One region of the Pectobacterium nicotianae genome, then DNA from elsewhere that is predicted to be linked to it. Evidence: predicted binding sites of a transcription regulator. Region 1 holds the regulator's gene; the other holds the start of a gene.
What was found. The regulator Fur, encoded in region 1, represses iron uptake genes when iron is present. The targets are predictions, from matches to a motif close to ATAATAATGAGAACNACTATCAA.

Region 1 (16,086 bases):
TTGAGATCTTTCAGCGTCTTCCAACGGCCAAGTTGATGGAAGACCTTTTCCTGCGCCTTTTCACGGATCGAACAGGTATTGAGCAGCAGGACATCGGCTTCTTCAGCGATTTCAGTCAGCTCATAGCCGTGCGTACTTCCCAGTAAATCAGCCATCTTTGATGAATCGTACTCATTCATCTGACAGCCCCAGGTTTTAATATGCAGTTTTTTTGTCATCGACTTACCATTACTCAGTGCGGATAAGAAAGATTCCCCTCATTTGGGGTGGGTATTGTAATCGCTCGCCGACGTTGTGACCAGCGCCGGAAACCACGCTGATTTGATAACTCCTTACTTTCTATAAAAATGCGGCTTTTCTGAAAAGTTACCCGTAAATCCAGTACACTATTTTCATGCATTTTTACTGGTGTGAATAAACCAGAACCAGAGAGGATAAAGCCAATATGCATTACGATGCGATTGTGGTTGGCGGTGGCATGGTCGGCGCGGCTGCGGCGCTTGGGTTGGCACAGCAAGGATTTCAGGTTGCCGTGGTTGAGCAGGAAATGCCGACGCCGTTTGATGCCGCCAGTCCGCCTGATTTACGGATCTCGGCGATTGGCTATGCGTCGGTTGCGCTATTGAAAGAACTGGGCGCATGGCAGCGAGTGCAGCAGATGCGCAGCGCGCCTTACCGGCGGTTGGAAACCTGGGAATGGGCGAATGCCAGAGTCGTTTTCGATGCTGCCGACATTCACTTGCCCGAGCTGGGTTTTATGGTGGAAAACCGCGTGCTGCAACGGGCGCTCTGGGAAAGTTTACAGGAAGAGGAGCGCTGTCACTGTTATTGCCCGGCTACGCCACAGAACCTGCAACGCACCGATGATGGCTGGTGCTTACAGCTTGCCGATGGGCAGCAACTGACGGCTTCGCTGGTGGTTGGAGCTGATGGCGCGAATTCTCAGGTTCGCCAGTGGGCGGGGATTGGTATCAACGGCTGGCAGTACCGCCAGTCTTGTATGTTGATCGGCGTTGAGACCTCGCAGCCCCAGCAGGATGTGACCTGGCAACAGTTTACGCCGAGCGGCCCGCGTGCATTTTTGCCGCTGTTTGACCAGTGGGGATCGCTGGTGTGGTACGACAGTCCGCAGCGTATTCGTCAGCTTCAGGCGATGCCGCTTACACAGTTGGATAAAGAAATTGCGGCCGCGTTTCCTGAGCGATTGGGTACAGTCAAGGCGCTCTCCGCTGGGTCATTCCCGCTGGTCAGACGCCATGCACAAACCTATATCAAGCCAGGCTTGGTGCTGTTGGGTGATGCCGCGCATACCATCAATCCGTTGGCGGGGCAGGGTGTTAATCTGGGGTATCGCGACGTTGAGGCGCTGCTGGACGTGTTAATTAATGCGCGTAATGCAGGGGAAGAATGGGCTTCTGAGCGCGTGTTACGCCGTTATCAGTGCCGCCGTATGCCGGATAATCTGATGATGCAAAGCGGGATGGACCTCTTCTATAACGCGTTCAGTAATGCGTTACCGCCGCTGAGCTTTGCGCGCAATATGGCGCTGATGGTTGCGCAGCGCGCTGGCGTGTTAAAACAGCGCGCATTGAAATATGCCATTGGTGTTTGATGAGTAATGAGGATGCCGCCCGCTACAGCACAGGCTCGGCGGTGAAGATAATATCGGTGTCCTCATTAGTTGTTGCCATAAAGCGTACATGTCCTATCTGCCTCATGCCTTTACCTGAGGCCTGGCTATCCTGAAGCAGACCGAACATCATCTCGGTCATCTCAGGGCTTTCGAGACTATTTTCACCTGACAACGCCCCGCCCAATAGCGCAGAAAACGCGGCAGTGACGATTTGCAGATTCTGTCTTGTTGCATCGGGGGATTCTGACGCGGCGTTGAGTATCACAAGTCCATTAAGCTGCTGGCTTTTACTCTCTACCGACCCAATTAATCCGACGTGCTCATTAAAAATGTGCTGAAAATCATCGATGGACGTTCCCTTTTCCAACTTAACGGTCAATTCGAGAGGGATATTGAGTTTCTTCAGATTGGCATTCATCCGGTCAGCGAACGTTTGCGAAGACATCTTAAAAGAAGGGACGCTAGCAGCATCAGCCGGTGTGATGAAGCAAAACAGCAATGCCACGCTGAGTAGCAGTTTGCTTAACTGCGCACGCATCACGGATCGCCGCAATTGGCTGAAACCATGAATAACAGAGGATGTCGATAAAACCTTCATGCCCGCCCTTTTGAGAAAATCGAATGATTGGTTTGCATATGTTAGCACCAGACTATGTTAATACCAGACATAACAAAACGGGGCGACATCTTTCGATTGTCGTCCCACCTGCGTTTTTCGGGTATCGATTTTATTTCTCTACAAACGGGGGCGTCAGCCTGCGCTACTGCCGAGATTCTTGTGTTACAGTTTCCCTTCTGCAATATCGAAGTTAACCACTCCTTTAGTTTTCAGATCTAAAGTGCATGCATATGTCATCGTCGTTTTGTCGTTAAGGATATTTGTGAATTTGACTTTGTCGCCGATGAACGTTAGCTGATTGCTTTTGCTGTCTAGTAAAAAGCGGGAAAAGAGACTATCGATTATGTCGTCAGCCCATTCGTAATTGTATTTTGAGGCTTTTTCTACAAGAGGCTTACAGTGAGCTGTAGCGTCAACAACATTGGCTTTGAAAAGGCATTGCCCATCGGTAGGGCTACAAACTTTTGGTGCTGCACTTTCCTCATCACTGCTAATCCAACGGAATATTCCCCACCCGATAGCAGTTAGAATAACGATCATAACTAACATCATGCCCAATGTGACGCCTGGGTCTTTAATCCCGCAGTGTGGGCAAACTTTTGCCGACATGGATACTTCTTTTTTACATTCTCTGCATTTCGTTAATGCCATGTGGAAATTCCGTCTTCAAAATAACAGCTAAGAAAATTGAACATAACAAGAGGCGCTTTTTGTCTTTCTGTCGCCACTTTGTCGCCATGCATAACAAAACGGGGCGACATCTTTCGATTGTCGCCCCGTTTCTTTACTGTTTTACCAGCTTTATTTGGCTGGGGTACGAGGATTCGAACCTCGGAATGCCGGAATCAGAATCCGGTGCCTTACCGCTTGGCGATACCCCAAAAATATGGTGGCTACGACGGGAATCGAACCTGTGACCCCAGCATTATGAGTGCTGTGCTCTAACCAGCTGAGCTACGTAGCCAAATGTACTGCTAATGTTACTTCACTTCAACAAATCTTCTACTATCAAGTAGATGGCTGGGGTACCTGGATTCGAACCAGGGAATGCTGGTATCAAAAACCAGTGCCTTACCGCTTGGCGATACCCCAACAGGACAACGAATTTTTCAGCATATGTTTTGAAATGGCTGGGGTACCTGGATTCGAACCAGGGAATGCCGGTATCAAAAACCGGTGCCTTACCGCTTGGCGATACCCCAATCACTACAAAACACTAACAAGCTTCGAAAAGCGATGTCAGACCGAGAAGATGATATGGTGCGGGAGGCGAGACTTGAACTCGCACACCTTGCGGCGCCAGAACCTAAATCTGGTGCGTCTACCAATTTCGCCACTCCCGCAAAAAAGATGGTGGCTACGACGGGAATCGAACCTGTGACCCCAGCATTATGAGTGCTGTGCTCTAACCAGCTGAGCTACGTAGCCATCTTTTCCGCGTCACCTTCATCGGCGTTGCGGGGCGCATTATGCGTAGTTGGCCTAATTGCGTCAACTAGTTTTTTCCCGAAAAGTGCCCTCAATGTACCGTTTGTTTGGGTTGTGAACAGTATGGTGAGAAAAACGCCAAAAAGCACGCATTCCCAGTCAATTAAGCGTACAAAAACGGGCCATGAAAGGCCCGTTGATTGAAGAAATTAAATCGAATTATTTGTAGGCTGACTGGTGTACGCCAACCGCACGGCCTGATGGATCATCCAGTTTCTTGAAAGATTCATCCCACTCAATCGCTTTAGCTGACGAACAGGCGACTGACGGGCCACCCGGTACGCATTCTGCTGCGCTTGGAACCGGGAACAGCTCTTCGAAGATTTCACGGTACAGATACGCTTCTTTGGAGCCCGGCGTGTTGTACGGGAAGCGGAAGCGAGCTGTCTCCAACTGCTGATCGGTCACCTGCTGAGCCGCTACTTCTTTCAGCGTATCAATCCAGCTGTAGCCTACGCCGTCAGAGAACTGCTCTTTCTGACGCCATGCAACGCTGTGCGGCAAGTAGGATTCAAAGCACTCGCGCAGGATGTGTTTTTCCATCTTGCCGTTGCCACACATTTTGTCGCGTGGATTGATGCGCATAGCGACATCGAGGAAGTTTTTGTCCAGGAACGGTACGCGAGCTTCCACACCCCAGGCTGACATCGCTTTGTTCGCGCGGGCGCAGTCGTACTGGTGCAGTGCCAGCAGCTTACGCACGGTTTCTTCATGCAATTCTTTGGCGTTTGGTGCTTTGTGGAAATAGAGGTAGCCGCCGAACACTTCGTCAGATCCTTCGCCTGACAGCACCATCTTGATGCCCATTGCTTTGATTTTACGGGACATCAGGTACATCGGCGTTGAGGCGCGAATCGTGGTGACGTCATAGGTTTCGATGTGATAAATCACGTCGCGAATCGCATCCAGCCCTTCCTGCACGGTGAAGTGAATTTCGTGGTGCACAGTGCCCAAGTGGTTAGCGACTTCCTGCGCGGCTTTCAAATCTGGCGCACCTTCCAAACCGACGGCGAAAGAGTGCAACTGAGGCCACCAAGCTTCACTACGCTCGTCATCTTCCACGCGACGTGCCGCATATTTTTTGGTGATTGCAGAGATAACGGAGGAATCCAGGCCGCCAGAGAGCAACACGCCGTAGGGCACGTCAGACATCAGGTGGCTTTTCACCGCTTCTTCCAGCGCATCGCGCAGCGCTTCTTTATCCGTTTCGTTGTCTTTTACTGCGTCGTAATCAAACCAGTCACGCTGGTAATACTCGCGAATTTCACCGTCTTTGCTCCACAGGTAGCTGCCAGCTGGGAATTCTTTGATGGTGCGGCAAACCGGCACCAGCGCTTTCATTTCAGAAGCGACATACAGGTTGCCGTGCTCATCGTAACCCATGTACAGCGGGATGATGCCGAGGTGGTCACGGCCAATCAGGTAGGCGTCTTTTTCGCTGTCATACAGGGCAAAGGCGAACATGCCGCGCAGTTCATCCAGAAATTCTGGGCCTTTTTCCTGATACAGCGCCAGAATCACTTCGCAGTCGGAGCCAGTCTGGAAAGCGTAACGGTCACCGTATTGCTGACGCAATGCCTGATGGTTATAAATTTCACCGTTAACGGCCAGAATGTGGGTGCGCTCGGCGTTGTAAAGCGGCTGTGCGCCCGTGTTGACGTCAACGATAGACAGACGTTCGTGAGCCAGAATGGCTTTGTCGCTGGCATAAACGCCGGACCAGTCTGGCCCGCGGTGACGCATCAAACGGGATAACTCCAGCGCTTTCTTACGCAGTTCAACAGGATCGCTTTTCAGATCAAGCACACCAAAAATAGAACACATACATGACTCCCAGTAATGACAGGTTCGAACTCAGTGCCATTGATTTAGCATCAAAGTGCCATAGGAATTCAATATTATTTAATGAAAAAAGCCATCGGCGTGGTGTTTCGTTAATTTATTCGGTTTTTTGATGTTGATTCGTCAAATTCATAGAAGGGAAAGGCCGAATTTTTAGGGATTACATAATCCGGCCAGAAAGGGAATCAGGCATTTTCGAGCAATTGCTGTAGCAGCACGCCGTTCAGCATCGCCCGTTTGACCAGAGCGAACGCGCTGATAGCGGAAAGGTGGTTGAGGCTGGATATCTCAATCGGCAGGTTGTGACGAAATTCTTTCAGCACCTGTGCGTTGATGCAGCGTTGGATCGCAGGAAGCAGCGTTTTTTCTGCTTCGGTGATTTCACCAGCAATCACGACTTTCTGAGGATTGAACAGGTTGATTGCGATGGACAGCGCTTTGCCCAGATTGAGTCCGGCCTGTTCGATGACTTCACGGGCGAGGGCATCACCACGGTTTGCCGCTTTGCAAATCGCAGAAATCGTGCAGCTATCGATAGAAAGCTTACTGGGATAGCCCTGACCCAGCAGGTGTTGTACGCGTTGTTCAATGGCGGCGTTGGCGACGACGGTTTCCAGACAGCCGAAATTGCCGCAGTGGCAGCGATCGCCAAGTGGATCGATCTGAATATGGCCGATCTCGCCCACGTTGCCGTTACTGCCGAGAAAAATTTGCCCGTTGACGAGAATACCCGCGCCTGTGCCGCGATGGACGCGTACCAGGATGGAATCCAGTGAATCGTGGGTGGCACCGAAATAGTGTTCTGCCAGCGCCAGGCTGCGGATATCGTGACCGACAAAGCTGGTAACGTTGAAGTGACGTTGCAGATTTTCGACCAGTTGCCAGTTATTCGCGCTGATGTGTGGCATATAGCGGACGATGCCCGCAACGGGATCAACCAGCCCCGGCAGCACAACCGAGATCGCAATGAGCTCGCGAATACGGCGCTGATGGCTGGCGATAAAGCCACTGATAACATGAAAGAGTGCGGCTTCTAGCGACTCCTGCGTTTTTTCTTGTAGATCGTAGTGCGCTTCTTCCAGCGCTTTTCCCTGCAAATCGTACAGCGCAATGGTGACGTCATAGCGACCAAGGCGTACCGCTATGGTATGGAAAGGGCGGTTTTCAGTGATAATCGAAATGGCGCGTCTGCCGCCGGTGGAGGCCTGTTGATCGACTTCTTTGATGAGCCCACGTTCCAGAAGCTGGCGGGTGATTTTGGTCACGCTGGCGGGGGCAAGCTGGCTCTGTTCTGCTATCTGAATTCGTGAGATCGGACCCTGCTGGTCAATCAGGCGGTAAACCACCGCGCTGTTTAATTGCTTAACCAGATCGACATTCCCTATCTGCGCTTGTCCGCCTGTGGTCATTAAGAAGTTACTCGCTTAGGTTTAACTCAACGTTGGGGTAAACCTTATCTCAGTTTACCTCAACGTATTTCCGCTTTACCCCAAGGCGTTTCTCGTTTTATCCCCAAACAGGATTACCGTTAACAAACGTCTTGAGAATGTGATAGTCACGGTCAAAGACGGTCAGGTTGGCCACTTTACCGCTTTCAATACTGCCTAACTGCTTATCCACGCCGATGGCGCGCGCAGGGTAGAGCGTTGCCATCCGAATCGCCTCATCCAGCGCGATGCCCGCGTGTTCGACGCTATTACGTACGGCGTCGATCATCGTCAGTGCCGAACCGCTCAGGGTGCCGTGTTCATCGACACAAATACCATCACGGTAGTATATGGTTTTACCAGCAAAAATGAACTGGTCAATATCCGCGCCGGCCGGTGCCGTGGCGTCGGTCACCAGCACCAATTTATCGCCCTTGATACGTTTACTGTTGCGAATATTGGCCCAGTCAACGTGTCGTCCATCCGCGATAATACCGCAATAGACTTCCGGGGCGTCGTAAATCGCGCCGACCAATCCGGGTTCGCGGCCTGTCAGATACGGCATGGCGTTGAACAGGTGGGTAGCGAAACGAATACCAGCGGCAAAACCCCGCTTCGCCTGTTCCCAGGTGGCGTTGGAATGCCCGGCAGAGACGATAATGCCCGCCGCTGTTAGCTGGCGGATAACCGACGGTTCGACTTCTTCCGGTGCCAGCGTGATTTTCGTAATGGCATCCGCGTTGGCGCACAGGAAGTCGACGAGTTCCTGCGTTGGTTTGCGAATAAAGGCAGGGTCATGTGTGCCTTTCTTGAGTACATTCAGCCACGGACCTTCGAGATGCAGCCCTAGCGCCTGATGCTTATTCTGCGCCAGCCAGTCTCTCATCACATCGATGCTGTGCTTCATAAATGCATCGCTGGAGGTAATCAGCGTAGGTAAAAAACTGGTACAACCTGAACGCTCGTTCGCCTGCTGCATGATCTCCAGCGTCTTGACGGAGATCGTGTCCAGCGAGTCGTTGAACTGCACGCCGCCGCAGCCGTTCAACTGGAGATCGATAAAACCCGGGGCGAGGAACGCACCGCTCAGGTCGTGTTGTTCAATGCCGGCAGGAAGCTCGGCAAGTGGGCAGACTCGTTCGATCAGCCCATCAGCAATCACGACGGCGTGATTATCCAGAATCTGATGGCCGGTGAAGATCCGGCTATGGGTTAATGCGTACATCATCGACTCCCGCATCGGTTAGAGATTTTTCATGCTTTCCGTTTCTAACTCACGGAAATATTTAACAGTTTTTACCTTCAGCTCCATTGTTGAAGGCTCGTCACAAACCATGATGGCTTTGGCGTGAAGCTGCAGACAGCTGATGGTCCACATATGGTTAACGTTGCCTTCTACTGCAGCCTGTAGCGCCTGCGCCTTGTTACGACCGGTCACCAGAATCATCACTTCTTCGGCATCCAGCAACGTACCGACGCCCACGGTCAGGGCAAATTTAGGCACCAGACTGACGTCCCCGCCGAAGAAACGGGAATTAGCGATACGGGTTTCTTCTGTCAACGTTTTGATGCGGGTGCGGGAGGCCAGAGAGGAGGCGGGTTCATTGAAGGCGATATGTCCATCATTGCCCACGCCGCCCATGAAAAGATGAATTTTCCCGTAGGACTTTATTTTCTCTTCATAGCGGCGACATTCTGCTGTGGTGTCTTCTGCGTTGCCGTTCAACAGGTTAATGTTTTCACGCGGAATATCAACGTGATTGAAGAAATTCTGATGCATGAAGGTATGATAGCTTTCTGGATGGTCGGTCGGCAGACCGACATATTCATCCATATTGAAGGTGACAACGTGTTTGAAGCTCACGAGATCGGCTTTGTGCATGGCGACCAGCGATTTGTAGGCCTCCAGCGGTGAACTGCCCGTCGGCAATCCCAGAATAAAAGGGCGCTCTGCGCTGGGCTTGAAAGCGTTAATTTTCTCAACGATGTGGCGGGCGGCCCATTTTCCGACGTCGGCGGCGGTGGTTAAAGGAATGAGTCTCATCGGCGCTCTCCTGATTTTTTAGTGGAATTAAATACGTTATTGCGCAAATCGCGCCAGTTGCGCGTTTTGTCTATGCATTAAAATTAGTCTACTCCGTTTTTTTTAATCTTGAAATAAGTTGGGGTTTTATTCAGGTATAAACTTTTTGTATGCAGTTTTTTGGTGATTTTTATCACATAATTACGGGGTTTAATTTGTGTAGCGAATTATTTTTCTTACACTCCCCCTAAGAACCACCGCTGCCACGTTTTCTCGACAATGACGTTTTCGACAGCGACGTTCTTCGGCAGTGAAATTTATTGGCAGGTTTGTTTGCCCCACAACATTTCATTACCTCGCAAAGGTAAGAGAGGGAAAAGTGAGTACTCTGAGCTATTTACAAAAAGTCGGTCGGGCATTGATGGTGCCTGTCGCGACGCTGCCTGCTGCCGCTATCCTGATGGGGATAGGTTACTGGATTGATCCGGTTGGCTGGGGAAGCGAGAACGCGTTGGCGGCTCTCCTCATCAAATCGGGTGAGGCGATTATCGGGCATATGGCCGTGCTGTTTGCTGTCGGTGTCGCGTACGGTATGTCGAAAGATAAAGATGGTGCGGCGGCATTGACCGGTTTTGTCGGTTATCTGGTACTGACCACGCTGTGTTCACCGGCCGTTGTTGCCATGATCCAACGGATCCCTGTTGAACAGGTACCCGCCGCATTTGGCAAGATTGAAAACCAGTTCATCGGGATTCTGGTCGGTGTCATGTCCGCTGAACTGTATAACCGCTTCAGTCAGGTTGAATTGCCTAAAGCACTGTCTTTCTTCAGCGGACGCCGTTTGGTTCCGATTCTGGTTTCTTTCCTGATGATTCTGGTGGCGTTCATTTTAATGTACGTCTGGCCGGTGATTTACAATGCGCTGGTGTCGTTCGGTGAACACATTCAACGGATGGGGTCGGTCGGCGCTGGGGTTTATGCCTTCTTTAACCGCTTGTTGATTCCTGTTGGATTGCACCATGCACTGAATTCCGTGTTCTGGTTTGATGTCGCGGGTATCAACGATATTCCTAACTTCCTGGCCGGCCAACAGTCTATCGATTCTGGTAAAGCCGTCGTGGGGATCACTGGACGTTATCAGGCAGGCTTCTTCCCGATTATGATGTTTGGTTTGCCGGGTGCCGCGCTGGCGATTTATCACTGCGCACGCCCTGAAAACAAAAGCAAAGTGGCCGGGATTATGCTGGCGGCGGCATTTGCTTCCTTCTTTACTGGGATCACTGAGCCGCTGGAATTCTCCTTCATGTTTGTTGCGCCGGTGCTGTATTTCCTGCATGCGTTGCTGACCGGTTTTTCTGTCTTTATCGCAGCCAGCATGCATTGGATTGCCGGTTTTGGTTTCAGTGCGGGTCTGGTCGATATGGTGCTGTCCTCACGTAACCCGCTGGCCACCCAGTGGTACATGCTGCTTGCTCAGGGGCTGGTATTCTTCGTCATTTACTATGTGGTGTTCCGCTTTACCATCACTCGCTTCAATCTGTTAACGCCAGGACGTGAGCTGGCTGTGAGCGGTAGCGAAGCCGATGGCTATGACGTGAGCACGGCGTCTGCAGGTGAGAAATCAAGCGATACGGCGACGCTGGCGCGGGGCTATTTGCAGGCACTTGGCGGAAAAGCCAATCTGACGGGCATTGATGCCTGTATCACACGTCTGCGTTTGAACGTGGCTGATTCCTCTCTGGTTGATGATGCACAGGCAAAACGTCTTGGCGCGGCGGGCGTTATTCGTCTGAATAAGCAGAGCGTACAGATTGTGGTGGGTACGCAGGCTGAATCGATAGCGACCGCGCTGAAAGCAGAGTATGACAAGATATAATGACAAGGTGTAATACGACGATGTTGATCGTTTAACGCGGTGTTATACCGATGAAATGGATAGGGCGAGATAGCAATCTCGCCCTTTTTTTTCGTTATGAATAATTAAATGAAACTAACGGTTGTTTCCCAGCGTAGCTTGTTGGATCATTGTCGGTTATACGTCGTTTTAGCATTGAGGAATGAAGAATGAGTGAGGCTGAAGCCCGCCCAACCAACTTTATCCGTCAGATTATTGATGAAGATCTGGCGTCCGGTAAGCATGACCATATTCAGACGCGTTTCCCGCCAGAGCCGAACGGCTATCTGCATATTGGGCATGCAAAGTCTATTTGCCTGAATTTTGGTATCGCGCGTGACTATCAGGGGCAATGCAACCTGCGTTTTGACGATACCAATCCGGTAAAAGAAGACATCGAATACGTTGAGTCGATCAAACGTGACGTTGAGTGGCTGGGTTTTTCATGGAGCGGCGACGTTCGCTATTCTTCTGATTATTTCGATCAACTGCACGCTTATGCGGTTGAGCTGATCGGTAAAGGGCTGGCTTACGTTGATGAACTGACGCCTGAGCAGATTCGCGAATACCGCGGTACGCTGACGGCACCGGGCAAAAACAGCCCTTACCGCGATCGCACCGTGCAGGAAAACCTGACTCTGTTTGAAAAAATGCGTAACGGTGGGTTTGCGGAAGGTACAGCCTGCCTGCGTGCAAAAATCGATATGGCATCGTCCTTTATCGTGATGCGCGATCCGGTGTTGTATCGCATTAAATTTGCCGATCACCACCAGACGGGCAACAAGTGGTGCATCTACCCGATGTATGACTTCACCCACTGCATTTCCGATGCGCTGGAAGGGATCACGCATTCGCTGTGTACGCTGGAATTCCAGGACAACCGCCGTCTGTATGACTGGGTGCTGGATAACATCACCATTCCTTGCCATCCACGTCAGTACGAGTTCTCCCGCCTCAATCTCGAATACGCGATTATGTCCAAGCGTAAGCTGAATCAACTGGTGGTGGAAAACGTCGTTGAAGGATGGGACGATCCGCGTATGCCGACCATCTCTGGTCTGCGTCGTCGTGGTTATAGCGCAGCCTCTATCCGTGAATTCTGTGTGCGCATCGGCGTAACGAAACAGGATAACAACGTGGAAATGGCCGCGCTTGAGTCCTGTATCCGCGACGACCTGAATGAGAACGCGCCGCGTGCCATGGCGGTGCTGGATCCGGTCAAAGTCGTGATCGAGAATCTGTCAGCCGAGCACGAAGAGTTTGTCGCGATGCCAAACCATCCGAACAAGCCAGAAATGGGTTCACGTCAGGTCGCATTCAGTCGCGATGTTTACATCGATCGTGCTGACTTCCGTGAAGAAGCCAACAAGCAGTACAAGCGTCTGGTGCTGGGTAAAGAAGTGCGTCTGCGTAACGCTTATGTGATCAAAGCAGAGCGCATTGAAAAAGACGAGCAGGGTACTATCACCACGATTTACTGTAGCTATGATGCGGAAACGCTGAGCAAAGATCCGGCTGATGGTCGTAAAGTGAAAGGCGTTATCCACTGGGTTTCTGCGGCTCACGCGGTACCAGCTGAATTCCGCTTGTACGATCGCCTGTTCAGTGTGGCAAACCCTGGCGCGGCGGAAGACTTCCTGTCGACGATTAATCCAGATTCACTGAAAACTACGCAAGGTTTTGTGGAAGCAAGCCTGGCGCAGGCAGAAGCTGAGAAAGCGTATCAGTTTGAGCGTGAAGGCTATTTCTGTGCTGACCGCGTTTACTCCAGTGCAGAACATCTGGTGTTTAACCGTACGGTTGGGCTACGTGATACCTGGGTAGGCTAAGGCCACCAGTTAGAAGACAAAAATAAAACCGCCTCGGCGGTTTTATTTTTTTATGCGGTCGATTTATCGTGTGGAATCGTGCAGGGTTTCATCCTCTCGGCAATCCCCTTCACTGCAATGCCCATAAAGATACAGACTGTGGTTGGACAGTTTAATGCCGTGTCTTTCTGCGATCTCACGTTGACGTGCTTCGATATATTCATCGCGGAATTCAATGACTTTGCCACAGTCGAGGCAAATTAAGTGATCGTGATGATGCTGCTGCGTCAATTCAAAGACGGATTTGCCACCTTCGAAGTTATGACGGGTTACGATACCCGCATCATCAAACTGGTTGAGTACGCGATAGACGGTAGCGAGACCAATCTCTTCGCCCATATCAATCAGTTTCTTATATAAATCTTCCGCACTGACGTGATGGCAGACAGGGTCCTGTAACACTTCCAGTATTTTCAGTCTTGGAAGAGTGACTTTCAGGCCGGCCTTCTTTAATGCGGTATTGTTGTCAGTCATGCGGGTTTAATCCTGTTGCTTACTTATCAATGGAGGCTGCCTAGCCTATGACATCGGTCGGCTCAAAAAATGCAAAAGCGTCTCAATTATAGAACCGCGCATACAAAATGAAAACAAGGGAATGTTAACAATATTGTCCCCATTCACACTATTGGTATACAACGCAATTCGTTGTTGATGAATGAGGAAATGATGATGCACATACAAAGCCGATGGGATTATTGTACAGGTTTACTGATAGAAGTTAAAAAAATGTATCAATTATTATGAAAGGTTTTACCTATCAATGCTGTTTTCGGCTCTGATAGGGATTATCAGAGCCGAAATGGCTTAGCCAACCAGTTCTTTCAGGTTCAGCTCATCGCTGATCTGTTTCACCCACGTTGTTACGCGTTCGCTGGTCAGTTCAGGCTGACGGTCTTCATCGATAGCCAGGCCGATGAAGTGATTGTCGTCGGCGAGCCCTTTAGAGGCTTCAAAGTAATAGCCCTCTGTTGGCCAGTGGCCGACAATTGTCGCGCCGCGAGGCTCAATAATGTCACGGATGGTGCCCATGGCATCACAGAAGTATTCTGCATAATCTTCCTGATCGCCGCAGCCAAACAGGGCAACCAATTTTCCTGTGAAATCCACTTCTTCCAGCGACGGGAAGAAGTCATCCCAATCGCACTGAGCTTCACCGTAATACCAGGTTGGAATACCCAGCAGCAGAATATCGAAACCTTCGAGGTCTTCTTTGCTGCTTTTGGCGATGTCATGAACATCAGCGACGTTGGTGCCTAACTGCTGTTGAATCGTTTTGGCGATGTTTTCAGTGTTGCCGGTATCACTGCCAAAGAATATTCCGATGAGTGCCATGAATTAAATAACCTCTTGATTCCTAATGGTATGGTGTAATGTTTCACCCACTTATCTGTTAATAATAACAGACACTCACATCGGGAGAAACTCGTATCGGTAAGGATGCGTAAATCAAGAGCGTGTGACGTGCGAAGGTGAGTAAGGAAACGAAACGTATCTCTGTGTGATACTAAATTCCTCATAATGAATAGGGTTTATGTTATTGTCTGAGATTCAGTACACATTTCCTTAATATAATTACGGTTATATATTTGCAACGATGTTTCATTTTTTATGGATGTATTTTTTATTTCTCTGGTTGTTTCAATTGTAATTAAAAGCAGACTTCTGTTTGTGAAAAATAAAAATCACGGAGCGGTACGTTACTATTCCTGAGAGTTAAAATGCACACAAAAGATAATGTTTTATAGGACTGAAAATCTGTAACATTTCTCGGGAATATTCTTAATGAATGGAAATAAGAACTATAACCATTTGCAGCTGAAACGATGCAATCATGAAAGAAAGGGTTTTATTCTTTTGATGTTAAAGAATAAAATGAAAACTCATCTCAAATCACCTTATTGCCTAATGGTATGTCCGTGCCAACACAAGCAGGACGCGGGTGCGCGGCACGTTTGATTGCAACTCTCTGATTAAAATACTTATATCTATAGAAATAGGTGAATTTATTCTCAGTGTGAAAAATTATATTAATAAATATAGCGAGAACGCTAAATATTCTCTGTATTTAGCCGATGAGTTAGCGTGGTTTTTGAGTTTTCAACTCGGTGAAATGTGAACGCTAGGGAGAAGTGACCTGTTTCATGGTGTGAATTTTCTGATTCATATCGGTTGATTAGCGATAAAAATCTTTTTAACCATTTTCCTGATTTGGAGTGAGCTATGAAACTTATAAAAAATATTGCCATCAGAACCGCGATGCTGTGGGTTCTGGGCATTTTTTGTGTTCTTTGGGGTGGCGTGTCGATATATACCATGTTCTCTTTTAAAGAGATGACGGCGACCTCGAAAACCAGCACCTTGCTGGTTCAGAACATGAATTTTATCAACCAGGGCAACGATCAATATTTCCGAATGGTAACCCGTCTGGCGCGTGCAGTTGATGCTCGTCGCAGCGGTGATAATGCTACCGCAGATAAAGAGCAGGCTTCTGCACTTGTCGCGTTGGATAAACTGAAATCTGATTTGGTGGCGTTTAATGCTATCGATCATGCGGGTCTGGATGCTGCGCTGGTACAGGCGGTCAGCCGTGACTGGAATAACCTGGTGACTCAGGGCGTTGAACCGCTTTACCAAAAGGCCGTTGCCAACGCGCTGGATGACTACCAAAATCAGGCCAAGAACGTTGTGCCACCATTGAGTCGTCAGTTTGGCGCCTCTCTCTCAGCATTCAGTAACGCCAGCGCAGAGAAATTTGATGCCGCAGGTGTTCGTTTTGAACAAATCACCACGATTGGACAGAACATTTTGCTGAGCGGGTTGATTATCGGCCTGGTCATGCTGTTCCTGACCGACCGCTATCTGGTGGTATGTCTGGTTCGTCCGTTAAACGATCTGCGCTATCACTTTAGCGTGATTGCTTCCGGCCACTTGGGCAAACCGATTCTGGACTTTGGTAATAACTGTGTCGGTCGCTTGTTCCCACTGCTGCGTGAAATGCAGGGGAGTTTGGCTAGCACGGTTAGCACGATCAGAAACAGCACGGATTCCATCTATCAGGGTGCTTCTGAGATTGCCGCAGGCAACAACGATCTGTCTTCACGTACCGAAGAGCAGGCTTCCGCGCTGGAAGAAACTGCGGCGAGCATGGAGCAACTGACGGCAACGGTGAAACAGAACGCCGAAAACGCCAACCACGCCAGCCAACTGGCATTACAAGCCTCGACAACGGCGAAGAAGGGCGGTGAAATCGTTGAGAACGTGGTGAAAACCATGGCGGAAATCTCCGGCAGTT
Region 2 (16,086 bases), 550 kb from region 1:
TATTGCAGCAGTTCCCGGCGGGCTTCGCGCTCAATGGCCGCCTGTTGCAGCTGCGCCAGCGCGCGGCAACTTTGGTGCCACTGATGCCAAACCTGCTGCATAGCAACCAGCAGCTTTGGTTCATCGGCATAGGCATCCAGCAGGTGTTTTTGATGATCGGGGCGCAGCAGTAGCTGATGAGCATGCTGACCGTGCACCTGAATCAGATGCTGGCCGAGTTCACGCAGTTGAGACAGCGGCACGGCGGTGCCGTTAATAAAGCCGCGTGAACGACCATCGGCGCTAATGACGCGGCGTAGCAGACACTCGTTGCTGTCATCCAACTGGTTTTCTTCCAGCCACTGACGTGCCGTCGGGGTATCCGCCAGCGCAAAGCGGGCGCAAATGTCGGCGCGGGCAGCGCCCGGCCTGACCATGCTGGCGTCAGAACGATTTCCCAGACATAAACCGAGGGCATCAATCGCAATTGATTTCCCCGCACCGGTTTCCCCGGTGATTACGCTCATTCCTGACTGAAAATCGATTTCTAATTCGCGCACGATGGCGAAGTTACTGATAGTGAGTTGCGCCAGCATGATAAACCCCTGTATGTAATCACATGTGATTGCATACAGTATAAACTGGTTTTATATACAGTAAAGTGGCTGGGTAAAATTTTAGAATAATTTTTTTGACCAGCCGAGTTTAGAACTTAGAGTGTTGAAATAGCTGTAATTTTTTGGGTGAATCAGATTCAGGTAATGTTCGCTGCGGCGAATGAGGACTTCTTCGCCTTCCTGTACCGGTAACGCAATCTGGCTGTCGCAGCTGATTTCCAGGTCATTGGTAATGCAAGAAAATTTCAGCCGAATCGTGCTGCTGCTGTTGATGACCAGCGGGCGGGCAGACAGCGTATGCGGGAACATGGGCACCAGCGCAATCGCATCCAGCGACGGCGTCAGAATCGGGCCGCCAGCGGAAAGGGAATAGGCGGTGGAGCCGGTGGGCGTGGCGATAATCAGGCCGTCTGAACGCTGGGAGAAGGCGAATTTGTCATCAATATAAACTTCAAATTCAATCATATGCGCGACTTTCCCGGGGTGCAGCACCACTTCGTTAATGGCGGTACTGATGCTGTCCTGCTGGTTTGCGCGGCAAACGTGCGCTTCCAACATGAAACGCTGTTCGCTCAAATAATGGCCGTCGAGAACGTCAGAAAGCTGCTGCTGCGCCTGATCAGGATCGAGATCGGTCAGAAAACCGAGGTTGCCACGGTTCACACCGATCACCTTGATGTCATAGCGCGACAGCACGCGCGCTGCGCCGAGCATGTTGCCATCACCGCCAACGACAACCGCCAAATCCGCCTGCTGGCCGATGTCGGCAAGGCTCGCTGTCGGTGCGTCTTTTAGATTCAACTCACGGGCGATCTGCTGCTCGATCAGAACCGAGTAACCTTTGTCGGTGAGCCAGTGATAGAGCATCTCATGCGTTGCCAGCGCCGTTGGGTGGCGCGGATGGCCGACAATGCCAATACAATTAAACGGCCTGTTCATTGTAAGCGGTGTGTTCATTGCTGTTTTTGTCCTCAGCGTGGTGTATCGGCAGCGGCGGGAACCAATATATGACGGGTTCCCTTGAATCCCCGATTTTGATCCCCATAATAAGCAACTAGCGAGATTAATGCTAAACCGCGGAGAATTTCATGAGTAGTAAAGAACAGAAAACGCCTGACGAGCAAGTCCTGGATCAAAAGGAAGCAGCAAAAGGGCAGCAAGCGGATGCCGCGCCAGAGACGGCAGACGTAGCTGACCCGCGTGATGCGCGCATCGCAGAACTGGAAACTCAGTTGAGCGAACTGCAACAGCGTGAACGTGACAATATGCTTCGCGTCCGTGCTGAAGCCGATAACATTCGCCGCCGTGCGGAAATGGATGTTGAGAAAGCGCACAAATTTGCGGTAGAGAAATTTGCCAGCGAAATGCTGCCGGTTATCGACAACCTGGAACGTGCGCTGGATACGGCGGATAAATCCAACGAATCACTGGCTGCGATGATTGAAGGTATTGAACTGACGCTGAAATCGTTGTTGGATGCTGTACGCAAGTTTGGCATCGAAGTTGTGGGTGATGTGGGCGTACCGTTTAACCCAGAAGTGCATCAGGCAATGACGATGTTACCTTCGGCCGATCACCAGCCGAACCATGTCATGATGGTCATGCAAAAAGGCTATACGCTGAACGGTCGTTTGCTACGTCCGGCGATGGTCGCGGTATCAAAAGCACAAGACTGATTCTGTCTGCTTTTACGCACCATCGGCTTTTTACGTACCATAGTGACAGCGTATCTTCATTCCAAACCCCGTGCCCTGCATGGGGTTTTTTGTTTATATTTTGTTAAGATTTGTTTGATAAAAAAGATGTTTTTTAGGTTTTGAATGACTCATCATCATTAACTATCAAAAGAATTGGTATTACCACTCTAAATGCACTTGATAATCATTATCGTTTTTGTGAGAGTAATAAAACACCAGTGTTAGAAGGGTCATACTATGCCGGGTAGCCGTGTTATTGAATCAACAAGCCGCACATCGAGGAAGGTCAAACTGTCTTTGATGGGCCCGGCGTTTATCGCGGCGATTGGTTATATCGATCCGGGTAACTTTGCCACTAATATCCAGTCTGGCGCGGCCTATGGCTATACGCTGCTGTGGGTGGTGGTGTGGGCGAACCTGATGGCGATGCTGATCCAACTGCTGTCCGCCAAATTGGGGATCGCAACGGGTAAGAATCTGGCGGAACATATCCGCGATCGCTTTCCGCGTCCGGCCGTTTGGGCGTATTGGGTGCAAGCCGAAATTATTGCGATGGCGACCGATCTGGCCGAATTTATCGGTGCGGCGATTGGTTTCAAACTGCTCTTGGGCGTGTCGCTGCTGGAAGGCGCGATCCTCACCGCCATTGCAACCTTCCTGATTTTAATGCTGCAACAGCGCGGGCAGAAGCCGCTGGAGATGGTCATCGGCGGCCTGCTGCTGTTTGTTGCCGCGGCGTATATTGTCGAGTTGGTCTTCTCTCAGCCTGAGCTGTCCGCGTTAGCCAAAGGGATGGCGATTCCTAGTCTGCCAACCTCCGATGCCGTGCTGCTGGCCGCAGGCGTGTTGGGGGCGACCATTATGCCGCATGTGATTTATCTGCATTCTTCCCTGACACAGCATGAAGGTAGCCATACCCGTGCCGAGCGTTATTCGGCGACGAAAGTCGATGTCGCAATTGCGATGACCATCGCTGGATTCGTCAACCTGGCCATGATGGCGACGGCAGCGGCGGCGTTCCATTTCAGTGGTAATCAGGATATTGCCGATCTGGATAAAGCCTACCTCACGCTGGAGCCGCTGCTGGGTAAAGCCGCCGCGGTCATTTTCGGTCTGAGCCTGGTGGCTGCTGGCCTGTCCTCTACCGTCGTTGGCACGCTGGCGGGCCAAGTGGTGATGCAGGGATTCGTGCGTTTCCATATCCCACTTTGGGTGCGCCGCACCGTGACGATGCTGCCGTCGTTTATCGTGATTCTGTCCGGTATGGATCCGACGCGGGTGCTGGTGCTGAGTCAGGTGGTGCTGAGCTTCGGGATTGCGCTGGCGCTGGTTCCCTTGCTGTCCTTCACCGGCAACCGTGAACTGATGGGGTCGATGGTTAACGGCAAATGGGTTCAGCGCATCGGGCAACTTATTGTCGTACTGGTAGTTTCTCTCAATATGTATCTGCTGATTGATACGATGTTGGGGATATAAAGCGGGTGCCACCGATTGTTACGTCAGAATAGCGTGGCACCTTTCCACTCTTTATCACCAGCTTTCTTACTTGCTGGCCTTCCTCAACTCCGTCACCGGCACGCCGCCGATTCCCCAGTTGTCCGTTTCGACCTCATCAATTACCACCACGGTGGTTTTGGGGTTTTTGTTTAGCACATCGACCAGCAGTTGGGTCACGCCTTCAATCAATTGACGCTTTTGTTCAGCGGTGACGCCTTCATTGGTGATTTTGATGTTGACGTATGGCATGGATTCTCCGGGATGATGGTTATGGCTGACGGTAGGGAAAACAGAGCCCTGCCGCGATAAAAAGTGCTGCTGCGCTACACAGGATCGCTGGCGCGACAGCGTGGGTATTCGTCAGGGCGCTGGTGAGCAGTGGGCCAAGAATCTGGCCGATGCCGTAAGTGAGCGTCACCAGCCCAAGCAGGTTGATGCCGTGCGGTGCGCGTAGCCGCTTGGCTAAGGGCATCACCAGCGAGGTCGTTCCCATAAAAGTAGCACCAAAGCCGATACAGCTGAATATCAATGCCACGGGGGAGTGGCTGAACAGCGTCAACAGGACGCAGCTTCCCTGAATGAGCAGGTTTGCTGTCAGGCAGGATAACGTTCCCCAGCGGCTGGCAGCCCATAGCCAGAAAAAACAGCCAGGAATCACCGCCAGCCCAACCAGCGACCATAAATGCAGGGACAAACGCGGCATGTCCAGTGCGGTCACCATCAACGGCAGATAGGTAGCGATGATGATGTACCCGAAGCCCGCGAGGCCGTACAGCAGTGCAAGCCGTCGCCAGCCAAGTAGAGGCGGTTCATCAGCATTGACCATCGGTTGACGTGCGACGGTGGATTGATGCGGTGAAAGGATAAGTAGGGCGAACATAAGTAGTACGGCGATCAAAGCCGCACCCCACCACAATGGCTCGGCGGTGAGGGCGTAATGCCGTCCGATGACGATGTATTCATTGCCCAACACGATCCCCACGCCAACCCCGGCATAGAGCGAGGCGATAACGAGAGGATTCCTTGTGTGGTGCAAAATAGTCAAAGAACCGAAGATCATCATCGCTGCGCTGGCGATCCCAGCGAGGAAGCGAACGATCATGACCAGCGTCGTATCGGTGGTCAGAGCCATCGCGAAGAGCAAAACGCCGGTTGCGGCCGCTGCGGCAAACAGCAGGAACATGGGTTGAGCGGTTGAAGCGCGGCGGCTAAAAGAGAAAAACAGGCTACCGAACAGATAGCCGGCGTAGTTCGCGCTGGCAATATAGGACAGTTGACCGAAGGTGAAGCGACCTTCCTCCAGCATCACAGGCAGCATCGGCGTATACAAAAAGCGCCCTAGTCCCATTCCTAACGCCAGCACGATCGTCCCGAAAAGGGCAAGAACCAGCGTATCCGATTGGGCGATATAGCGAGGACGTTCCGTCATTCGATGGCTCAGGGGTGAGAGAGTATGTCGTTATCCTGCCCGTTTTCTCGTCAAATGAAAGTGAATAGTAATGAGCAGGTTGGTGACGCAGAAAGAACGTTCTTTGGCAGGAAAACGACGGAGAGATACGTGCAACGGATATATCAAGCCCGACTCCGCTGGAGCGATCTCGCGGGAGTCGGGCTTTTTTACCGCGGCTGCGGTTAAGCGATGGTTTTACTGAACGCATCGACGGCAACAATCGCGTGGGCGACGTCTTCGGCCGTTAGCCTGCTGTCCAGATTTTTCAACGTATCGGCGTCACTGCACGCCAGTTCACCCACTTTGATCAGATTCTCAAACGGCTCATTTTCCAGATGCAGATCTTTTAACAAGGTCGGCATGTTGATGGCGCGGTAGAAGCGGATGTAGTGGGCGATTTCCTCATCAGGCCGCTGCTCCAGCACCATATGCGTTAACGTGCCGTAGGCAACTTTTTCTCCGTGTGTGAGGTGGTGGATATCGCCTTTGATCGCGGTAAATCCGTTGTGGATGGCGTGCGCGCCAGCCAGCCCGCCGTTCTCAAAGCCCAGACCGGAAAGCAGCGTGTTGGCTTCAACCACGGATTCTACCGCCGGTGTGACCACGCCTTTTTCCACGGCTTTATAGGCGCTGTAGCCATAGGTTAGCAGCGTTGTTTCGCAGGTTTCGGCAATTGCCATGCCCGCCAGCGTGGGTTTACCGCCCACCATGGAGAGGGCGTGAGAGCGCTGAACGGCCTGTGCTTCGACAAACGTGGCCAGGCCATCGGCAATGCCGGAGGCGAACAGACGCGCGGGTGCCTGCGCACACACGGCGGTATCGACCAGCACCAGATCGGGGTTCTTATTGTAAAAGCGGTAGGATTCAAACACGCCGTCATCGGTATAGATGACGGACAGCGCGCTGCACGGTGCATCCGTTGAGGCCACGGTTGGGACGATAGCGACGTTGTGTTTTAGCTCATCGGCGACGGCTTTTGCCGTATCCAGCGTTTTGCCGCCACCTAATCCAACGACGATATTCGTCCCTGCGTCACGCGCCAGCTTGGCAAGACGGGTGATTTCGTTGCTGGAAGCCTCACCGTTAAAACGCTCGTAATGGTGTCCGATGCTCGCCTGTTTGAGTGAGGCATCGACGCGCTGGCCGATGATGTCCCACACCGTGCTGTCCGCCATCAGAAACGCTTTCGCACCCAGCGGCTTGAGCTGTTCGCCCAGTAGATCCAGCACGCCGCGACCCTGAACATATTTTCCAGGTGAAGAGAAAATGAAATGACTCATGTTATCTACCTCGATGATGTTATTGGAGAAGTGATGCGGTATTGAATCCGCGTAAATCATGGAAGGCGGTTGCGATAAGCGCGTTATGACGAACTGACGGTGGTTATAGGGCGACGAAAACGCAGCGACTTCCCGGAACGTGAGTTACTGAAGATTCAGTATAGACAATGCACACAGGCTGGCTGAAAAGTACGGCCGGGTTGCCGAGGATTTCGTGTTATGTAAATCATGTGGTTAGCGTTTATTGAACGAGATGTTTCCGTTTGGCTTACGTTGCACAGCCCGTTTATGCTGGGGCTAAAAGGGGATATGATGAATTTGCACCGTTATAATGAAAACGATTGTAACGAAGCGTTATCACCAAAAAATCCCTTCAGTCATCGAGCATCGAGGTGTTTGCATGTCGTCTCCCATTGATATCGTCGAAAAGAAGCTGCTATCCGATAATTGGTATATTCTGAATAAATATACATTTGATTTAAAAAGAAATAATGGCGGCGTCGTTCGCCAGGTTCGTGAGGTTTATGACCGTGGTGATGGCGCGACGATTCTGCTGTACAACCGGGCGAAAGGCACGGTGATTCTGACACGACAATTCCGTATTCCTACCTACGTCAACGGCAACGAAAGCGGCATGCTGCTGGAAACCTGCGCGGGTTTGCTGGACGACCATTCGCCCGAAGAATGTATCCGTAACGAGGCCATCGAAGAAACCGGCTATGCGATCGGCAACGTGGAAAAGCTGTTCTATGCCTACATGTCGCCGGGCAGCGTGACGGAGCGTGTGTACTTTTTCGCTGCTGAATACGATGAGTCGCAGAGGGATAATCTGGGCGGTGGTGTGGAAGATGAAGATATCGAGGTGCTGGAACTGCCGTTCAGCGAAGTCGTCGCGATGATGAACGATGGCCGAATTAAAGACGGCAAGACCATCATGCTGCTACAGCACGCGATCATCCGCGGCTGGTTTGCCAAGGCATAGGCATATTTTGCGGCACACGGGTATCCCCATGTGCCGCTTGATTTTCTGTGGTAACGCTTTCATTTTTGCGTAATTCCACGGTGAAGGGGGGATTATGGTTAATATGAGCTGATTAACCTTTTTACACTGTTATTTTTTGTTTTATTTTCAATGGTATGTGGTGGTTTTTGTTTTTGTTTTCATCATTTTTATGGGCTGGTATGGGCTTTATAGGAGGAAATTTTTCCTAAATTTTTTGTATTTAGATCGAATATTTAGTCATTTTTCTCCCTGTTGTGTGACCCGTATCACCGGATGAAAGAATGTAAGCGGTGTAACTCGTTGCTTCATTATGCAGTAACTCATATTCTCTCTTTACAAAAAGTAAAGAAGGACTGCTCTGATGAAGATCAAGAATAAAGTATCTACCCTATTTGCAGTTTCATTCCTCACGCTGGGCTTATCGAGTCATAGCCTGGCTGCTGAAGTCACCGTGTGGGCCTGGGATCCTAACTTCAATGTCGCGGCAATGCATGAGGCATCGTCGATATATAAAAAAGCCGATCCAAGTTTTAGTCTGAAAGTGATCGACTCAGGTAAAGAAGATATTGAGCAGAAATTAAATACCATGTTGGCTTCAGGGGTTAAAAACTCGCTTCCTGATATTGTGCTTATTGAAGATTATAATGCTCAGAAATATCTTCAGGCTTATCCTGACTCGTTTATCCCATTACAGGATGCTATCGATTATAGCCAGTTTGCACCTTATAAAACGAAAGTGATGACGGTAGGGGATAAGGTATACGGTGTTCCTTTTGATTCCGGCGTGGCGGGAATGTTCTATCGACTCGATTATCTGGAGGCTGCCGGATATAAAGAGAGTGATATGGTGAATATTACCTGGGATAAATATATTGAAATCGGTAAGCAGGTAAAAGCGAAAACCGGTGTTGATATGCTGACCTACGATATGAATGATGTGGTTCTCCCTCATATTATGATGCAGTCCGGTGGAGAATGGTTCTTCGATAATCAAGGGCAACTCAACCTCACCAAAAACAATGCACTGAAAGAAACGTTAAAAACGATTAAAGCGATTAATGACGCGAAAATTGCACGTCCTATCTCAGGCTGGTCGAGCTTCGTCGGGAGTTTTAATGCCGGAAAATCGGCGAGTGTGGTTTCTGGTGTATGGGTGATTGGCTCCATTAAAAGTGCTGAAGATCAGAAAGGAAAATGGCGTGTTGCGCCGATCCCACGGCTGAACCTCGACAAAGCGGTACATGCTTCCAATCAGGGGGGATCGAGCTGGTATGTCTTAAAAGGTGGCAAAAATACTAAACAGGCGATTGAATTTTTGCAGAAAACCTTTGCGGCAGATAGCAATATGTATCAAACCCTTTTGGTTGATCGCGGTGCGCTCGCCACCTTCCTTCCCGCCACTTCCGGCCCTGCTTACGCGGTACACGATCCGTTCTTTGGCGGGCAACCCGTGTTTGCTGATTTCTCTAAATGGGTGACTGAAATTCCACAGGTTTCCTATGGAATGTATACCCAGGAAGTGGATAACGCCATTGCTGCTGAAATACCTGCATTACTGAAAGGCGATTCTGTTGATGACGTTTTAAAACGCGCCGAAGCGACATTAAAAAATCAGATTATGCAGTAGCGAGTGTGAGCTTGAGGGCGGCAAGCCCTCAAGTATTTCTCTCCAGAAATCGATGGTGTGATAATGATGTATAAACCTAAAATGAATAGGCTTTATAACATCAACGGCTGGGCTTTTGTCGCTACCGCTGTTGGGTTAATTGCCTTAATGACGATATACCCTATTTTCAAATCACTTTGGCTTTCTTTTCAGTCTGGCCGTGGTGTGGTGACACAATTTGTTGGCCTGGGAAATATCATTCGTTTATTCAGTGATCCTATGTTCAAAACGGCACTTTGGAATACCTTAACGTTTCTGGTAATCCAAGTTCCCATTATGATTCTATTATCACTGGCTATTTCTTCTTGTTTGAACTCGTCTCAGCTTAAATATCGTCAATGGTTTAGAATAGCGATTTTTTTACCCTGTGTAACCTCACTGGTGGCCTACTCCATTCTTTTCAAGAGTATGTTTGAACTGGATGGCGTGATTAATTCATTCTTGCTGTTTATTCATGTTATTGACGATCCGATTCCGTGGTTATCCGATCCTTTCTGGGCGAAAGTGACCATCATTATTGCCATTACATGGCGTTGGACGGGATATAACATGATATTTTATCTTTCAGCTATGCAGAATATTGATAAATCGATTTATGAGGCCGCCCGAGTCGATGGTGTCAGCCCAATTAAGCAGTTTTTCTTCATCACCATACCTTTATTGAAACCGGTTATTCTTTTTACCAGTGTGACATCAACCATTGGCACATTACAGCTGTTTGATGAAGTCATGAATATCACGAATGGTGGCCCAGCAAATGCGACGCTGACGTTATCGCTTTATATTTATAATCTGTCATTCAAATTTGTACCGAACTTTGGCTATGCGGCAACGGTTTCATACGTGATTGTTGTTTTTTCAGCAATACTTGCGCTGATTCAGTTTAAAGCAGCACGGAAGGGATAATATGAGAAAAAGTAAAATTAACAGCATACTGATGCATATTTTTCTCGTGCTGATGAGCATTTTCTCGCTTTTCCCATTCTATTGGATGGTGGTATCGAGCACGAATAGCACCAGCCAAATCAACATGGGGAAATTCACGTTTGGCGATCAATTACTGGTCAACTTTACCAATCTGACGAGTCAGGTGGATCTGGCATTAGTGTTTTGGAATACCTCAAAGATTGCGTTGATTAGCACGGTATCGACGCTGGTGGTGTGCTCTATCGCGGGTTATGCCTTTGAGATTTATTCCAGCAAGAATCGTGAACGTGTCTATGTGGCGCTATTAACGACGATGATGATCCCGTTTGCGGCATTAATGATCCCGCTTTTCACCATGTTTGGTAAGGCTGGCTTACTGGATACGCATTTTGCCGTTGTCATGCCGACGGTGGCCGGAGCCTTTATTATTTTCTACTTTAGGCAATGTACGAAAACGTTTCCGAGAGAGTTGATCGATGCTGCGCGCGTGGAAAGCGTCGCGGAGTGGAAAATTTTTCTGTATGTCTACGTACCGATTATGCGAGCCAGCTATTCCGCTGCATTTATCATTGTTTTTATGACGTCATGGAATGCCTTTCTCTGGCCGCTTATTGTCCTCCAGTCTAATGAATTAAAGACGATTAATCTGGTGTTATCCAGCTTTGCTTCTGCCTATTCTCCAGACTTCGGGCTTATTATGGTGGGAACAGTCATCTCTACTCTTCCTAGCTTACTTATCTTCTTCGCCATGCAAAAGCAATTTATCGCCAGCATGACGGGCGCAGTGAAGTAATACGCGCGCAATGGCAAATTAAGTTTGAGGTTCAACATGGCTGATATTTTATTAAAAAATATAGTGAAGCGTTACGATAAGACTGAAACCATCCATCGTATTAATCTTGAGATTAATTCAGGCGAATTTGTGGTCTTCGTCGGCCCGTCGGGGTGTGGTAAATCGACGTTGCTGAGAATGATCGCAGGATTGGAAGATATCACGGATGGCGAAATTCATATTGATAACCGTTTAGTTAACCATTTCGATCCCGCAGAGCGGGGGATTGCGATGGTGTTCCAGTCTTACGCGCTGTACCCGCATATGACGGTGGCTGAAAATATGGGGTTTGGGTTGAGAATGAACGGGCACCCCAAAGCTGAAGTCGAAAAAATGGTGCGCAAGGCCGCGATGACGCTCCAGCTAGAAGCACTGTTAGACCGCACACCGAAACAGTTGTCTGGCGGTCAGCGTCAGCGTGTTGCGATTGGGCGTGCCATTGTGCGCGATCCTAAAGTGTTCTTATTCGATGAGCCCTTATCGAACCTCGATGCCGAATTACGCGTGGAAATGCGTTTACAGATTGCCCGGCTTCATCAGGAAATGCGTAACACCATGGTTTATGTGACGCACGATCAAGTCGAAGCGATGACGCTGGCGGATAAAATTGTGGTGTTAAACAAGGGATATATTGAGCAGGTTGGGACACCGATGGCGCTCTACCATAAGCCAGAAAATCTTTTTGTCGCTGGTTTTATCGGTTCGCCGAATATGAATTTTCTACCTGGCGAAGTGCTACAGGTTGAAGGGAGCAACGTGAGTATCTTGATCAATAAACTCAATACACTTTCCGTTAATCTTGCTAACCACGGGTTGTGCGCCGATCAGAAAATTACCGTGGGTATTCGCCCTGAACACCTGAGTATTGACCCGAACGGTGGGGACGTCAGCTTGTCGATCACGAGTGAGGTCACGGAAAGGTTGGGCAATGCGACCTATATTTTTGGTGCGTATTCTGGCGTTAATAATTTCAAGGTTCATTTGTCGGGTGATAATAGTATTGTGCCTTACTCAACGATTCCGCTGACGTGCCGTAGTGAACATCTGCACTTTTTTGATGAAAATGGAAAACGGATTAATTAAAAATAAAATGTCTGTCATGACGAGGATAACGCCATAGAAAACGTCATGTTAAATAAGTGAAAAAATTAGAAAATAGCTAAGCAGCCATTAATGGCTGCTTGGTTTATTCTGTGAAATTTATTTTTACCAGTATCCCCTCTATTTTTAATCTGTACCTGGGTATTTATGTAATAAATACCCTTTAAGCGTGTTACCTCAAGGAGAAATGAATGAAAAAGAATAATTATTCAGGAATCATCTCTATATTGTTAATGCTGTTTATAGGGTTCATGTCAGCCAATCTGGCGAAAGCAGCGCAGCCGTTTGCTTATGGCGCGGATATTGGCTGGGTAAAACAATTAGAAGATCGAGGGGTAAGCTGGCGTGATGATGCAGGAACGCCGCGCGATGTATTACAGATATTGCGCGATCACGGCATAAACGCTGTGCGGCTGCGTATTTTCGTTAATCCCGACCCCAGCGCGCTATGGCATAAAGATAATACGACCTGGACGATGCTTGGCTATACGGATAAAACCCGCGTGGTGGATGCCGCGCAGCGCGCCAAAGTGATGGGAATGCGCGTCATGGTGGATTTCCACTACAGTGATGTTTTCGCGGATCCGGGTCATCAAATAAAGCCAGCGGCGTGGGCGAACTACAATCTGAGTCAATTAACGACGGCCGTTTATAATCACACTCATGAAGTGATGACTGCGTTGGTATCCGCTGGCGTGACGCCGGAATGGGTGCAGGTCGGCAACGAAATGAACCCGGGAATTTTACTCCCGGAAGGCAGTACCAGCCGGTTTGCCAATCTAACGCAGCTACTGAATGCGGGCTATGATGCGGTTAAAGCGGTCAGCCCTTCCTCTAAGGTGATCAGCCATCTGGCGCATGGGAATAATAATTCAAACTCTCGCTGGTTTTTTGACAATTTCCTCACCACGCACGGTGGGAAAACCGATGTGATTGGCTTTTCGTTCTATCCCTACTGGGAAGGGAAAAACTATTGGGAGCTCACTGGTGCTCTGGCGAGCAATCTCAATGATATGGCGAGCCGATATGGTAAGGAAGTCATGGTCGTTGAAGTCGGCGGTTTGGAAACCAACCCGACAGACAGTTACTGGACGATTAGGGATACGATTAATCTTGTTAAAGCGGTGCCGGGAAATAAAGGAATTGGGGTTTTTTATTGGGAACCTGCGGGTAATGCAAAGGTGTTACCGGACGGCTACGCGTTAGGCGCGACGACGCAAGTTTCAACCAATGTATTGCAATTTACCCGAGCGCTGGACGCGTTTGCCGAATCACAAATCAATTTCATCAACGGAACCCGTTATAAGATCGCTAATCGACATAGTGGTAAATCGCTTAATGTTGTGAGCGGTTCGCGTGAAGACGGCGCATGGGTTGAACAATACAGTGACGGCAACTGGGACAGCCAGCGTTTTTATTTTAATGCGATTGGCAATGGTTATTTCAATCTGGTGAATGTGAATAGCGGAAAGTACATTGATGTTAATTTCAGTGCCAATGAGGATGGTGCGCAAATTCTCCAAATGTATAACACCGGCCATTTTAGCCAGCAATGGCTGATTTTAGATGCTGGCGATGGCTATTATAAAATCATGAATAGGAACAGTGGGAAGCTTTTGGATGTTAACAGCCGTTCAACAGAGAACGGTGCATCCGGTATTCAATGGCATGATAATGGGGGATGGAATCAGCTGTGGAAAATAACCGCTAATTGACGTTCTCTGGCCGCGTAGCTTGCTTACGTGGCCGCTTTATTGGTAAGGATAGGAAAGATAAGTGCACGTATTATAAAAGGGCATCGTTGAGTGTGAAGCTTTCGCGCCAAACCATCTCATAACCAATCTGTACGTGTTTTTTATAATAGCGTCCTGCCACCAATTCTAAAAACAGATCGACGGCGGCTTCGCCCATTTCAGTGGGGTAAAGTCGCATTGTGGTCAAACTGGGATTGAGATGTTGTGCTGTGGGGATGTCATTCATCCCAATCACTTTTATTTGCTTAGGAATGGCAATACCTTTCTCTTGAATCGCCCGGTACACGCCAATAGCGATAATGTCTGTCGCCGCGAACACGACATCAGGCCACTCTTTTTGTTGCAGCAACTCATTCATCGCCTGATAGCCGGACTCAATACAGAATAACTGACTGACCTTGCATCGCGACTCGTCGTAGATATTGTGTTTTTGCGTTATCTCCTGAAATACATGCAACCGGCTTTCATTGTTCCCTATAAATGCGGGGCGCTGAGCGCCGCTATTCACAATGTAATGTAATACTTCGCGTGCGGCCGCTTCCCGATCAAAAAGCACGGCGTCACATTGTTTATCGAGAGGGGCCGAGTCGATAAAAATCAGGTTTTTATTTAATGAATAAATTAAGGCGATGTCGCTATCGCTAAAGTGACCTACGCAAATGATCGCCTGCGCCTGAGCTAAAGTCTGGCTATTGGATGATAAATTGGTGGTGAATAGATTGCGTAACGAAATATTAAAATGGTGGCAGCGGTTTTCAATGCCAATACGCATTGCGGTGAAATAAGGGTCGTTAAGTTCTTCTGAGGGCGTAAGAAAGTGGACGACGGCGAGATTTAATACGTTTTCATTATCCATTTTGAAATGAGAGCGGACAACAAGCGAGTTCTCTAACCTTTTTTTCTGCTGCTTACGTTGTGTAGGCGATAAATAGGCCAACTCATGGGCGATTTTCTTGATGAGTTGGCGCTTTTCTTTGGTTATGGACAGGCTGGGATCGTTATTAAGTACGCGAGAAACGGTCGAGGCTGCCACCCCAGCTTTTTGAGCGATATCTGTAATCGTTGCCACAAAAAATTTTCCATAATTTGCTTATGAAAATGATAGTAGCCAATGCCTTATTGATTGAACATGCCCAGTACCCAAAAATGCGATGAAACTTTCAGTAATCGCCGTGTCACCCGCATGGGGTGTTCCTTGTCCAAATGGACTATCAGGGATGGGGTCTTGCGCGTGTTGCACTTGTGAGGTCATCAGAACGAGGATGTGCAGCAGCGGCAGGAAAACCGCTGATCAATTTATCGCCGATTGGGCGCACTTTCCTGTTCTGGGGTGATACGGACGATATGAATAATCAGGTACAGCATTTCATCGTTAGAAATGTCGATGTTCAGCAGGTTGTGAATATAGTCTTTGATCAGTCTGCTGCATTTATAGGCATCAGGATATTCTTTGGTGACCTGCTCAAAAATAAAGTCATCGTTTGAATGAATCAGGCTATTTTCCAACAGACGCTGAATAAAGAATTGCATGTGCGTCAGGAAGCGTGAGTAGTTAATGGATTCTTTATCAATCACGATATGGAAGTTGTACTGAATGATATTAAAGATATCTTTCAGCATTTTGACCGACTGGAGCGTGTTCTCCATATTCTGGACGTCGGTTTGGGCGTTGACCAAATGGAAGGCGATATTGCCCGCTTCCTCTTCGGGTAATTCCAGATTCATTTGCTGGTTAATGTCGTTGAGTGCCCGCGAGGCTATCGCAAACTCCTGCGGGTAAAATCGTTTTACTTCATACAGCAGACGGTTTTGTATGCTGATGCCTTTGCGATAGCGCTCAATCGCAAAGCTGATATGGTCGATCAGCGTAAAAAAGACCTGTTCGCTCAGGCGACCATGAAGTTGTCGGTTCGCATCATCAATAATCTTATTCACGATGTGAACATATTCTTCCCCGACGTGCTCAATCAGGCGAGCAAATTCGCGTGGCGATGTGCCGTCCTTGAGAATAAAGGTCTTCTCAATTTTGGTCGGATCGAGGATATCGCCGGTTTTGCTGTTAAAACCGATCCCTTTTCCCATGACAATGATTTCGTTGTTATCTGCATCGGAAGATAACACCAGGCTATTGTTCAGTATTTTTATTGCTTTTATCGGTTCAGCCATCATGCGTTTCTTGAGTGATATCAGTGGGAGCGTCAGTAAAATAATAACCCATTTCTTCTCTTTCATGTTGCGGGGCGTTTGCCCGCAACATGAGTGATTCAGAGTGAGCTTATCCCT

Region 2: MYB54_RS17775 (Nramp family divalent metal transporter) is a predicted target of Fur. The motif match lies at 2,471-2,493, and genes of this name have one in related genera.

What each region holds. Positions count from the first base shown of each region.
Region 1 is NZ_CP096821.1:3,433,933-3,450,018, reverse strand. It holds gene miaB (tRNA (N6-isopentenyl adenosine(37)-C2)-methylthiotransferase MiaB) at 1-218, opposite strand, end outside; gene ubiF (3-demethoxyubiquinol 3-hydroxylase) at 446-1,612, shown strand; gene MYB54_RS15455 (hypothetical protein) at 1,635-2,231, opposite strand; gene MYB54_RS15450 (hypothetical protein) at 2,415-2,903, opposite strand; tRNA gene MYB54_RS15445 (tRNA-Gln) at 3,059-3,133, opposite strand; tRNA gene MYB54_RS15440 (tRNA-Met) at 3,140-3,216, opposite strand; tRNA gene MYB54_RS15435 (tRNA-Gln) at 3,270-3,344, opposite strand; tRNA gene MYB54_RS15430 (tRNA-Gln) at 3,380-3,454, opposite strand; tRNA gene MYB54_RS15425 (tRNA-Leu) at 3,511-3,595, opposite strand; tRNA gene MYB54_RS15420 (tRNA-Met) at 3,604-3,680, opposite strand; gene asnB (asparagine synthase B) at 3,900-5,564, opposite strand; gene nagC (DNA-binding transcriptional regulator NagC) at 5,768-6,991, opposite strand; gene nagA (N-acetylglucosamine-6-phosphate deacetylase) at 7,089-8,234, opposite strand; gene nagB (glucosamine-6-phosphate deaminase) at 8,253-9,053, opposite strand; gene nagE (N-acetylglucosamine-specific PTS transporter subunit IIBC) at 9,412-10,908, shown strand; gene glnS (glutamine--tRNA ligase) at 11,097-12,755, shown strand; gene fur (ferric iron uptake transcriptional regulator) at 12,819-13,268, opposite strand; gene fldA (flavodoxin FldA) at 13,599-14,126, opposite strand; gene MYB54_RS15375 (methyl-accepting chemotaxis protein) at 15,015-16,086, shown strand, end outside.
Region 2 is NZ_CP096821.1:3,982,539-3,998,624, reverse strand. It holds gene recN (DNA repair protein RecN) at 1-575, opposite strand, end outside; gene nadK (NAD(+) kinase) at 657-1,535, opposite strand; gene grpE (nucleotide exchange factor GrpE) at 1,685-2,272, shown strand; gene MYB54_RS17775 (Nramp family divalent metal transporter) at 2,531-3,769, shown strand; gene MYB54_RS17770 (2-hydroxymuconate tautomerase family protein) at 3,836-4,039, opposite strand; gene MYB54_RS17765 (MFS transporter) at 4,059-5,219, opposite strand; gene MYB54_RS17760 (glycerol dehydrogenase) at 5,423-6,520, opposite strand; gene nudK (GDP-mannose pyrophosphatase NudK) at 6,921-7,502, shown strand; gene MYB54_RS17750 (ABC transporter substrate-binding protein) at 7,885-9,150, shown strand; gene MYB54_RS17745 (carbohydrate ABC transporter permease) at 9,214-10,095, shown strand; gene MYB54_RS17740 (carbohydrate ABC transporter permease) at 10,097-10,909, shown strand; gene MYB54_RS17735 (ABC transporter ATP-binding protein) at 10,946-12,031, shown strand; gene MYB54_RS17730 (glycosyl hydrolase 53 family protein) at 12,241-13,764, shown strand; gene MYB54_RS17725 (LacI family DNA-binding transcriptional regulator) at 13,835-14,872, opposite strand; gene licT (BglG family transcription antiterminator LicT) at 15,100-15,969, opposite strand.